DNA from 3 places in the Streptomyces sp. NPDC088246 genome. Region 1 is predicted to be linked to each of the others. Evidence: riboswitches for the same ligand, from Rfam matches in the RefSeq annotation. Region 1 holds a riboswitch; each other region holds the start of a gene.
What was found. A riboswitch is a leader RNA that binds a small molecule or an ion and turns the genes downstream of it on or off. The one in region 1 is predicted to bind thiamine pyrophosphate.
Positions count from the first base shown of each region.

Region 2: linked by a shared signal. The riboswitch ahead of thiC (phosphomethylpyrimidine synthase ThiC) and the one ahead of ACIPEK_RS27045 (purine-cytosine permease family protein) in region 1 are both predicted to bind thiamine pyrophosphate.
Region 3: linked by a shared signal. The riboswitch ahead of thiO (glycine oxidase ThiO) and the one ahead of ACIPEK_RS27045 (purine-cytosine permease family protein) in region 1 are both predicted to bind thiamine pyrophosphate.

Region 1 covers NZ_JBIURV010000021.1:81,554-83,810, reverse strand. Annotated here, with positions in the region: gene ACIPEK_RS27045 (purine-cytosine permease family protein) at 1-805, opposite strand, end outside; TPP riboswitch at 797-891, opposite strand; gene ACIPEK_RS27040 (hypothetical protein) at 1,158-1,328, shown strand; gene ACIPEK_RS27035 (hypothetical protein) at 1,591-1,872, opposite strand; gene ACIPEK_RS27030 (alpha/beta hydrolase) at 2,089-2,257, opposite strand, start outside.
Region 2 covers NZ_JBIURV010000014.1:15,627-17,883, forward strand. Annotated here, with positions in the region: gene ACIPEK_RS20360 (YibE/F family protein) at 1-866, opposite strand, end outside; TPP riboswitch at 937-1,070, shown strand; gene thiC (phosphomethylpyrimidine synthase ThiC) at 1,063-2,257, shown strand, end outside.
Region 3 covers NZ_JBIURV010000003.1:342,453-344,709, reverse strand. Annotated here, with positions in the region: gene thiO (glycine oxidase ThiO) at 1-1,054, opposite strand, end outside; TPP riboswitch at 1,052-1,164, opposite strand; gene ACIPEK_RS06725 (hypothetical protein) at 1,216-1,593, shown strand; gene ACIPEK_RS06720 (NAD(P)/FAD-dependent oxidoreductase) at 1,622-2,257, shown strand, end outside.

The DNA of each region.
Region 1 (2,257 bases):
CGAAGGACACCACAAGGCCGAGCAGCGTGCACCCGAACATGCGTGGGCGCGAGGTGGTGCGGGGCAGGTAGCGGCTGAAGTCGCTGGCGTATGGGGCCCAGGACAGGGTCAGACTCAGCGCGATGGTGCTGGTCAGGACGAACGCACCGACCTGGTCGGCGCCGTGCGCGGTGCCGCTGCCGGCGGGGTGGACACCGTCGAGCAGCCGCCAGGCGATCAGCACGAATGCGGCCGCGAGCACGAAGGTCATGACGATCTGAAGCCGGTGAATGGCCTCGTAGCCCAGCACGCCGAGAACGCCCTGGGCCACCAGCATGACCAGGACACCGAGCCAGAACGGCCAGCCGCACAGCCGCGCGAGCGCGTCCCCGCCGAACAGCCCGATCAGCGCGTCCCAGGCGACCGAGGACAGCCACTGCAGGATGCCGGGCACCGCCACGCCGCGGCCGAAGGCGAGCCGGGCCAGCGGCAGCTGCCCGGCACCGGTCTGGCTCCCCCAGGTGCCCAGGTAGGCGGTGGGCACCGCGCCGAGGACGGTGCCCAGCACGACGGCGGTGAGCGCGGATGCGAAGTCCAGGCCGAGGGCGATGCCGACGGTTCCGGTGAACACGCCGGTCATGGTCAGATTGGGAGCGAACCATACGGTGAACAGGCGTCCGGGACCGCCGTATCGGTTGCTCTCGGGGACCGGTTCTATACCGTGCGCTTCGACACGGAGGTCGCCGGGGGCCGCCGGCATCCGTCCGTCGAAGACGGCCTGTCGGCCGTCGGCGGGCAGACCGCCGGATACATGCGCCAAAGGCATGGAAGACATCCCTCCGCCAGTACGAACTGGTTCAGGTTCGACGGGTGTGATCTCAGCCCTCGGATGGGGCACCCCGTGTCCGGTACGACGGACAGAGTAACCCGATCGCTCCGGCCCTCACATCGCCGGGAGCGGGTACTCCAAAAGGATCTCCGACAGGAACAAGGGGCTGCCCGGCCCGGACGGTCTTGCCGTCGCGGTCGGAGTGGGCGCCCCAACGGGAGGCGAGCCGGGCCACCGGGAACAGTCCGCGGCCGCCCTCGTCGCTGGTGCGCGCAGCGCAGGTGCGGGGCGCTGGGACTGCCGTCGGAGACCTCATGGGCCAACCAGCTGACTGACCATCAGCTCTGGGGTGAGGACGGGGGGTTCCACACCCCCGGTCGGCAAGCTGACGGGTGGTGAGGGTACGGGCGCGGGCGACCTGCGCGGGGTCGACCGGCAGCTCCCGGCGGACGGCTCGTCCTGCTTCCAGAACGCGGGGGCGGGCAAGGAGCAGGGCCGCGTCACCGGATCGGGGACCTGACAGCCGGGTGGTCGCCACGGCACCGCAGAGCCGCTCGAGCGGTCGTACGGGGCCGGCCATGGTGCGGGGCAGTTGGTCGCGCTCGGCGCCCATGTCCCGGTCCGGTGCCTGGAGGAGACCGTCGGTGCACCGCGCGAGGACGGAGCCTTCCCCGAATCGGCGTTCAGCGGTCTCGAAGGGCAGCCCGCCGCGCGGCCTGCCCCAGCGCCTCACCGTCATCGCGGCACGTGACCACCGCGATGCCCTCCCTCCGCGTGCTCGCTCACTTCTGGCTGAGCTTGATGTGCTCGGTCAGGTTGCCGACCTCCCTGCCGAGTTTCTGCACGGGGTCGGCGAACGAGGCCAGGGCGGACTCGATGTCGACCGCTGCGGCCGTGTGATGCTCCATGACGGCTGCGTGATGCTCCATGACGGCTGCGTGCTCCAGCCGTGCCCACACGGCGGCTTCGACCACCAGCGCGTCACGCTGAGGACTGGCAACCGGGTGCTGGGATGCCTGGGTAAGCAGCTCGCGGGCCCTCTGGGCAGGGGTGCTGTCGTTCATGGACCGAATCTTTCCAGCGAAGGCGGGGCGACGTGCGGTTTCGGGAGCGGGACACCCAGACCGAGCCGGTGGTGGAACTGGCACAGCATGCAGACGAGATCGCCGTGACCGGCGACGATCCCACGATCTCCCTTGCCCGGCCGGGGGCTCGTCCCAGACACGGCCGGGCATGGCGCGGCGAGGATGCCCGGGCGGATGATCTCGGCACATGGCCGTTCAGCCGTCGGCCCGCAGGGCGTGGAGCAGCATCGGCAGCGAGGAGTGCAACTCACGCTGCCAGTACGGCCAGCCGTGGGTCCCCGGTCCGTAGAAGTGAGTGGTCACGTGCTTCGCGCCCTGGCGTCCGAGCTCGCTCGCAAGGGCCTGGTTCTGCCTGTTGAAGTCC
Region 2 (2,257 bases), on a different contig from region 1:
TCGATGTGCGGGTACAGGCCGTGGATGAGGCCGGTGCTGTCGTCGGTGTTGCCGGTCAGGCTTGCCCAGCCGATGAAGAGCGACCCGAGCAGCCCGATCAGCAGCAGTGAGATCAGTGTGCCGATCACCGCGACCGACGTGCGGGCGGTCAGGCCGTGGCACATGTAGAGCGCGATCAGCATGATCGCACTGGCCCCGACCACCGCGACGAGCAGTGGATTCGAGCCTTGGAGGATGGCCGGGAGAATGAACAGGGTCAGCACGGCGAACGACACGGCGAGTGCGACCAGTGCCATCACCCCACGCATCCTGCCCACCGCGATCACGACCAGGGCGAAGATCCCGGCCAGCAGCGTCATCGGGAACTTCCGGTTCACATCCGTCACCGAGTACTGCAGATCACGGGGTGCGTCGGGGGCGTACGCCACGACCACGCCCTGCCCTTCGCGCAACTGACGGGGTGCGTCCGGCTGGACGATCTCGACGAAGGTCCGGCCCTTGTCGTGACCGGTCGTCACCTCGACGGTGGCCTGCTCGCACAGCCCGGGACCGCTACCCGGCGGCGGGGTGGTTTCGCCGCTGATGGGTGCCTGGGCAGCATTCACGTCCTTGCAGTCCACTTTGTCGATATTCACCACCTTTCCCTGCTGGGTCTGCCGGTCGAAGCCGACACCGGTCCGCTCGTGCGGGGGCGCGCCGCCCGGCCAGAGCACCGCCAGGCCGACGACGACCGCGGTGGCGAACGGGATCAGCACGGCCGCGATGACCTTGCGCAGATGTTTGGATACGGGCTCGGCAGGGCCATGGCTGTGGGAGTGGCCGTGCTGATGGCCCTGCCGTTCGGGGCCGGTATGGGGGGACGTCACCGGCCGATCATCGCAAGAAGAGAAGGGCCCTCTGTTCATTACGCCGGGCAGGGCGCTAGCGTGGAGGAACCTTTGCACACGCGGGAGCTCGGAGCACCGGGCTGAGAGGGCGCTGATATCCGTACATCCGTACGGGAGAGGCTGCGCCGACCGCCGAACCTGTTACCGGGTAATGCCGGCGTAGGGAGTAGGTCTCATGACCACATCGGACGCACGCACGCCTGCCTCGAACCAGAGCGACGAGGCCGGGAAGTCCATCGGCTGGCACAAGGGATACGTCCAGGGCTCACGCCCGGACCTCCGGGTGCCGGTCCGTCAGGTGCACCTCACCAACGGCAAGGACGTGGCGCTGTACGACACGTCGGGCCCGTACACCGATCCCACCACCGAGACCGATGTCCGTCGCGGGCTCGCACCGTTGCGCGAGAGCTGGATCATCGCGCGCGGCGACACCGAGGAGTACCCGGGCCGCCCCGCCCGCCCCGAGGACGACGGGCTCAAGCACACCTCGCCGCGAATGGGGTCTCCCCTGCTCGAGCGAAGCGGAGAGCTTGGGGAAGGGCTGCGCAACCTCGACGCGGTCTTCCCCGGCCGCCCGCGCCTGCCCCGACGAAGCCGGGACGGGCAGCTGGTGACCCAGCTCGCGTACGCCCGCCGGGGCGAGATCACCCCGGAGATGGAGTACGTGGCAATCCGGGAGAACATCGAACCCGAGGTGGTGCGCGAGGAGATCGCCGCAGGCCGGGCCGTGCTGCCGGCCAACGTCAACCACCCCGAGATCGAGCCGATGATCATCGGCAAGCGGTTCCTGGTGAAGGTCAATGCCAACATCGGCAACTCCGCGGTGACGTCCTCCATCGAGGAGGAGGTGGAGAAGATGACATGGGCGACGCGCTGGGGCGCCGACACGGTCATGGACCTTTCCACCGGCCGCAACATTCACACCACCCGTGAGTGGGTTCTGCGCAACTCCCCCGTGCCGATCGGCACCGTTCCCCTCTACCAGGCCCTCGAAAAGGTCGATGGGCGGGCCGAGGAGCTGACCTGGGAGATCTACAAGGACACCGTCATCGAGCAGGCTGAGCAGGGCGTCGACTACATGACGGTCCACGCCGGCGTGCGCCTGCCGTACGTCCCCCTGACCGCCCGCCGCAAGACCGGCATCGTCTCCCGCGGCGGCTCGATCATGGCGGCTTGGTGCCTAGCGCACCACAAGGAGTCGTTCCTGTACGAGCACTTCGAGGAGCTCTGCGAGATCCTCGCCACGTACGACGTGACGTACTCGCTGGGCGACGGGCTGCGTCCCGGCTCGATCGCCGACGCCAACGACGAGGCCCAGTTCGCCGAACTGCGCACGCTCGGTGAGCTGAACACGATCGCCAAGCGGTTCG
Region 3 (2,257 bases), on a different contig from region 1:
GCAGTACCCCGTTGCGGTGGTGGCCGGTGGCGAGGTGGAGGCCGGGCAGGGCGGTGGGGCCGAGCAGCGGGGCGTTGTCGGGGGAGGCGGGGCGCAGGCCGGCCCGGGTCTCGGTGAGCGGCAGCTCGGTGATGCCGGGCACCAGCTCGTGGGCGTCCCGCAGCAGCTCGTAGACGCCGCCCGCGGTGACGGTGGTGTCCCACCCCATCTCCTCGCTGGTGGCGCCGACGACCAGTTCGCCGTTCTCGCGCGGTACGAGATAGACGTGGCTTCCCCGGACCACGGCCCGGACCGTCCGGGTGAGGAACGGTGCGTACGCGGCGGGCACGGTCAGCCGCAACACCTGCCCCTTCACCGGCCGGACCGGCGGCACGACCTCGTCCGGCAGTCCCGGGAGCCGGCCGCTGAGGCTGCCCGCGGCGAGCACGACCTGGTCGGCGGCGAGCTCCGTACCCCCGGCGAGCACGGCTCCGGCGGCCCGGTCGCGTATCACCGCCAGGCGCTCCACCCATCCGCGGTGGAAGACCACCCCGGCCCGCTCGCAGGCGGTCAGCAGTGCGGCGGCCAGCCGGCGGGGATCGATCTGGTGGTCACTGTCGACCCGCAGACCGCCGCGGACGCCCGGCGCGAGCATCGGCTCCAGGCGGCGGCATTCTCGGCCGGTGAGCCACTCCGACTCCAGGCCCGAACGCTGCTGCAGGGTGTGCAGTTCCCGCAGATGGGTACGGTCGTCGGAGTCCAGTGCGACGGCCAGGGTGCCGCAGGCGCGGAAGCCGGTCTCCTGTCCGCTCGCCGCCTCCAGCTCGGCCGTGAAGGCCGGATAGCGGGCGGCCGAGGCGACATTGAGGCCCAGCAGCATCTGTTCGCCGTAGTGGAGTTCGGTGACGGCGGCCAGCATGCCGGCGGCCACCCGGGCGGCTCCGCCACCCGGTTCGGGATCGACGACCGCGGTGCGCAGTCCGCGTTGCGCGGCCCGCCAGGCGGTCACCAGACCGATGATCCCGCCCCCGATGACAAGGACGTCGGATCCGTTTCCGTTCCGAGAAGAACGCATGGGCGTCCAGCCCCTCCCTTCGCCGGCATGACCCGGATCAGGTTCGTACGGTCGGAGGCCGCCCAGCCTCCCTCTCAGCCCGGTGCGTCCGGGCTCCCGCGAGTGTTTTACGTTGGCCACCCTAAACCCAGCCACCCGGACCCAGTGAGGGAGCAGCCACCGTGGCCCGTTCGCTCGACGGACTCGTCCTGGCACCGGTCGCCGACCAGGCCCCGGGCCAGGTCGGTACCCGTACCCGCTTCACGTACCACGAGAAGGACGGCCGGATCTGGGCCGAGTACGCGGGCGGCGACGTGGTCCGCGGCAATCTCGTAGGCACTCGCGTCGACGACACCCTCGGCTTCCTCCCCCATGGCCTCAAAGGCATGGGAGGTGCCCCCTCCGTCCAGCTGAAGCAGCACGGCACGACATCCTCGGGTCACTGTGTCTCCACCGTCGTCGACCTCGCGGACGGCCGGGTCCGGCTGGACGAGCGGTGGGAGTGGGAGTCGCAGGAGGGCAGCGGTACGAGCACGGTCGAAGAGCTTCCCCCTTCCTGACGATCAGTCAGATGATTAAGGTGTACGGGTGAGCGAGCAGCAGCAGTCAGAGCAGCCGGACCGGCAGGCAGGGCGCCGCGTCGTCATCGTCGGCGCGGGCATGGCCGGCGTGCAGACGGCGGTGGCCCTGAGGGAACAGGGCTTCACCGGCTCCGTCGCCCTGATCGGCGCCGAACCGCACCAGCCCTACGACCGGCCCCCGCTGTCCAAGGCGGTACTGCTCGGCAAGGCCGAGGACTCCGCCTTCGACGTCGACTTCGAGGCGCTGGACATCGATCTGCAGCTGGGTCGCGAAGTCACCGGTGTGCGGCCGGGCGCGCATGAGCTGGACACCCCGTCAGGACCCGTTGCATACGACGTCCTGGTGATCGCGACCGGCGCCGAACCGGTTGTCCTGCCCGGCGCCGAGGGCGTTCCCGGCGTCCATCTGCTGCGCACCCTCGACGACGCGGCACGGCTGCGGCCCGTACTCGACGGGCAGCACGGCGTCGTGGTCGTCGGCGCGGGCTGGATCGGCGCCGAGTTCGCCACCGCGGCCCGCGCCGCGGGCTGCGAGGTCACCGTCGTCGAGGCCGCCGACCGGCCCCTCGCGGGCGCCATGCCCGCCGAGGTCGCCGCCCCGATGACCGCCTGGTACGCCGAGAGCGGCGCCGAACTCCTCACC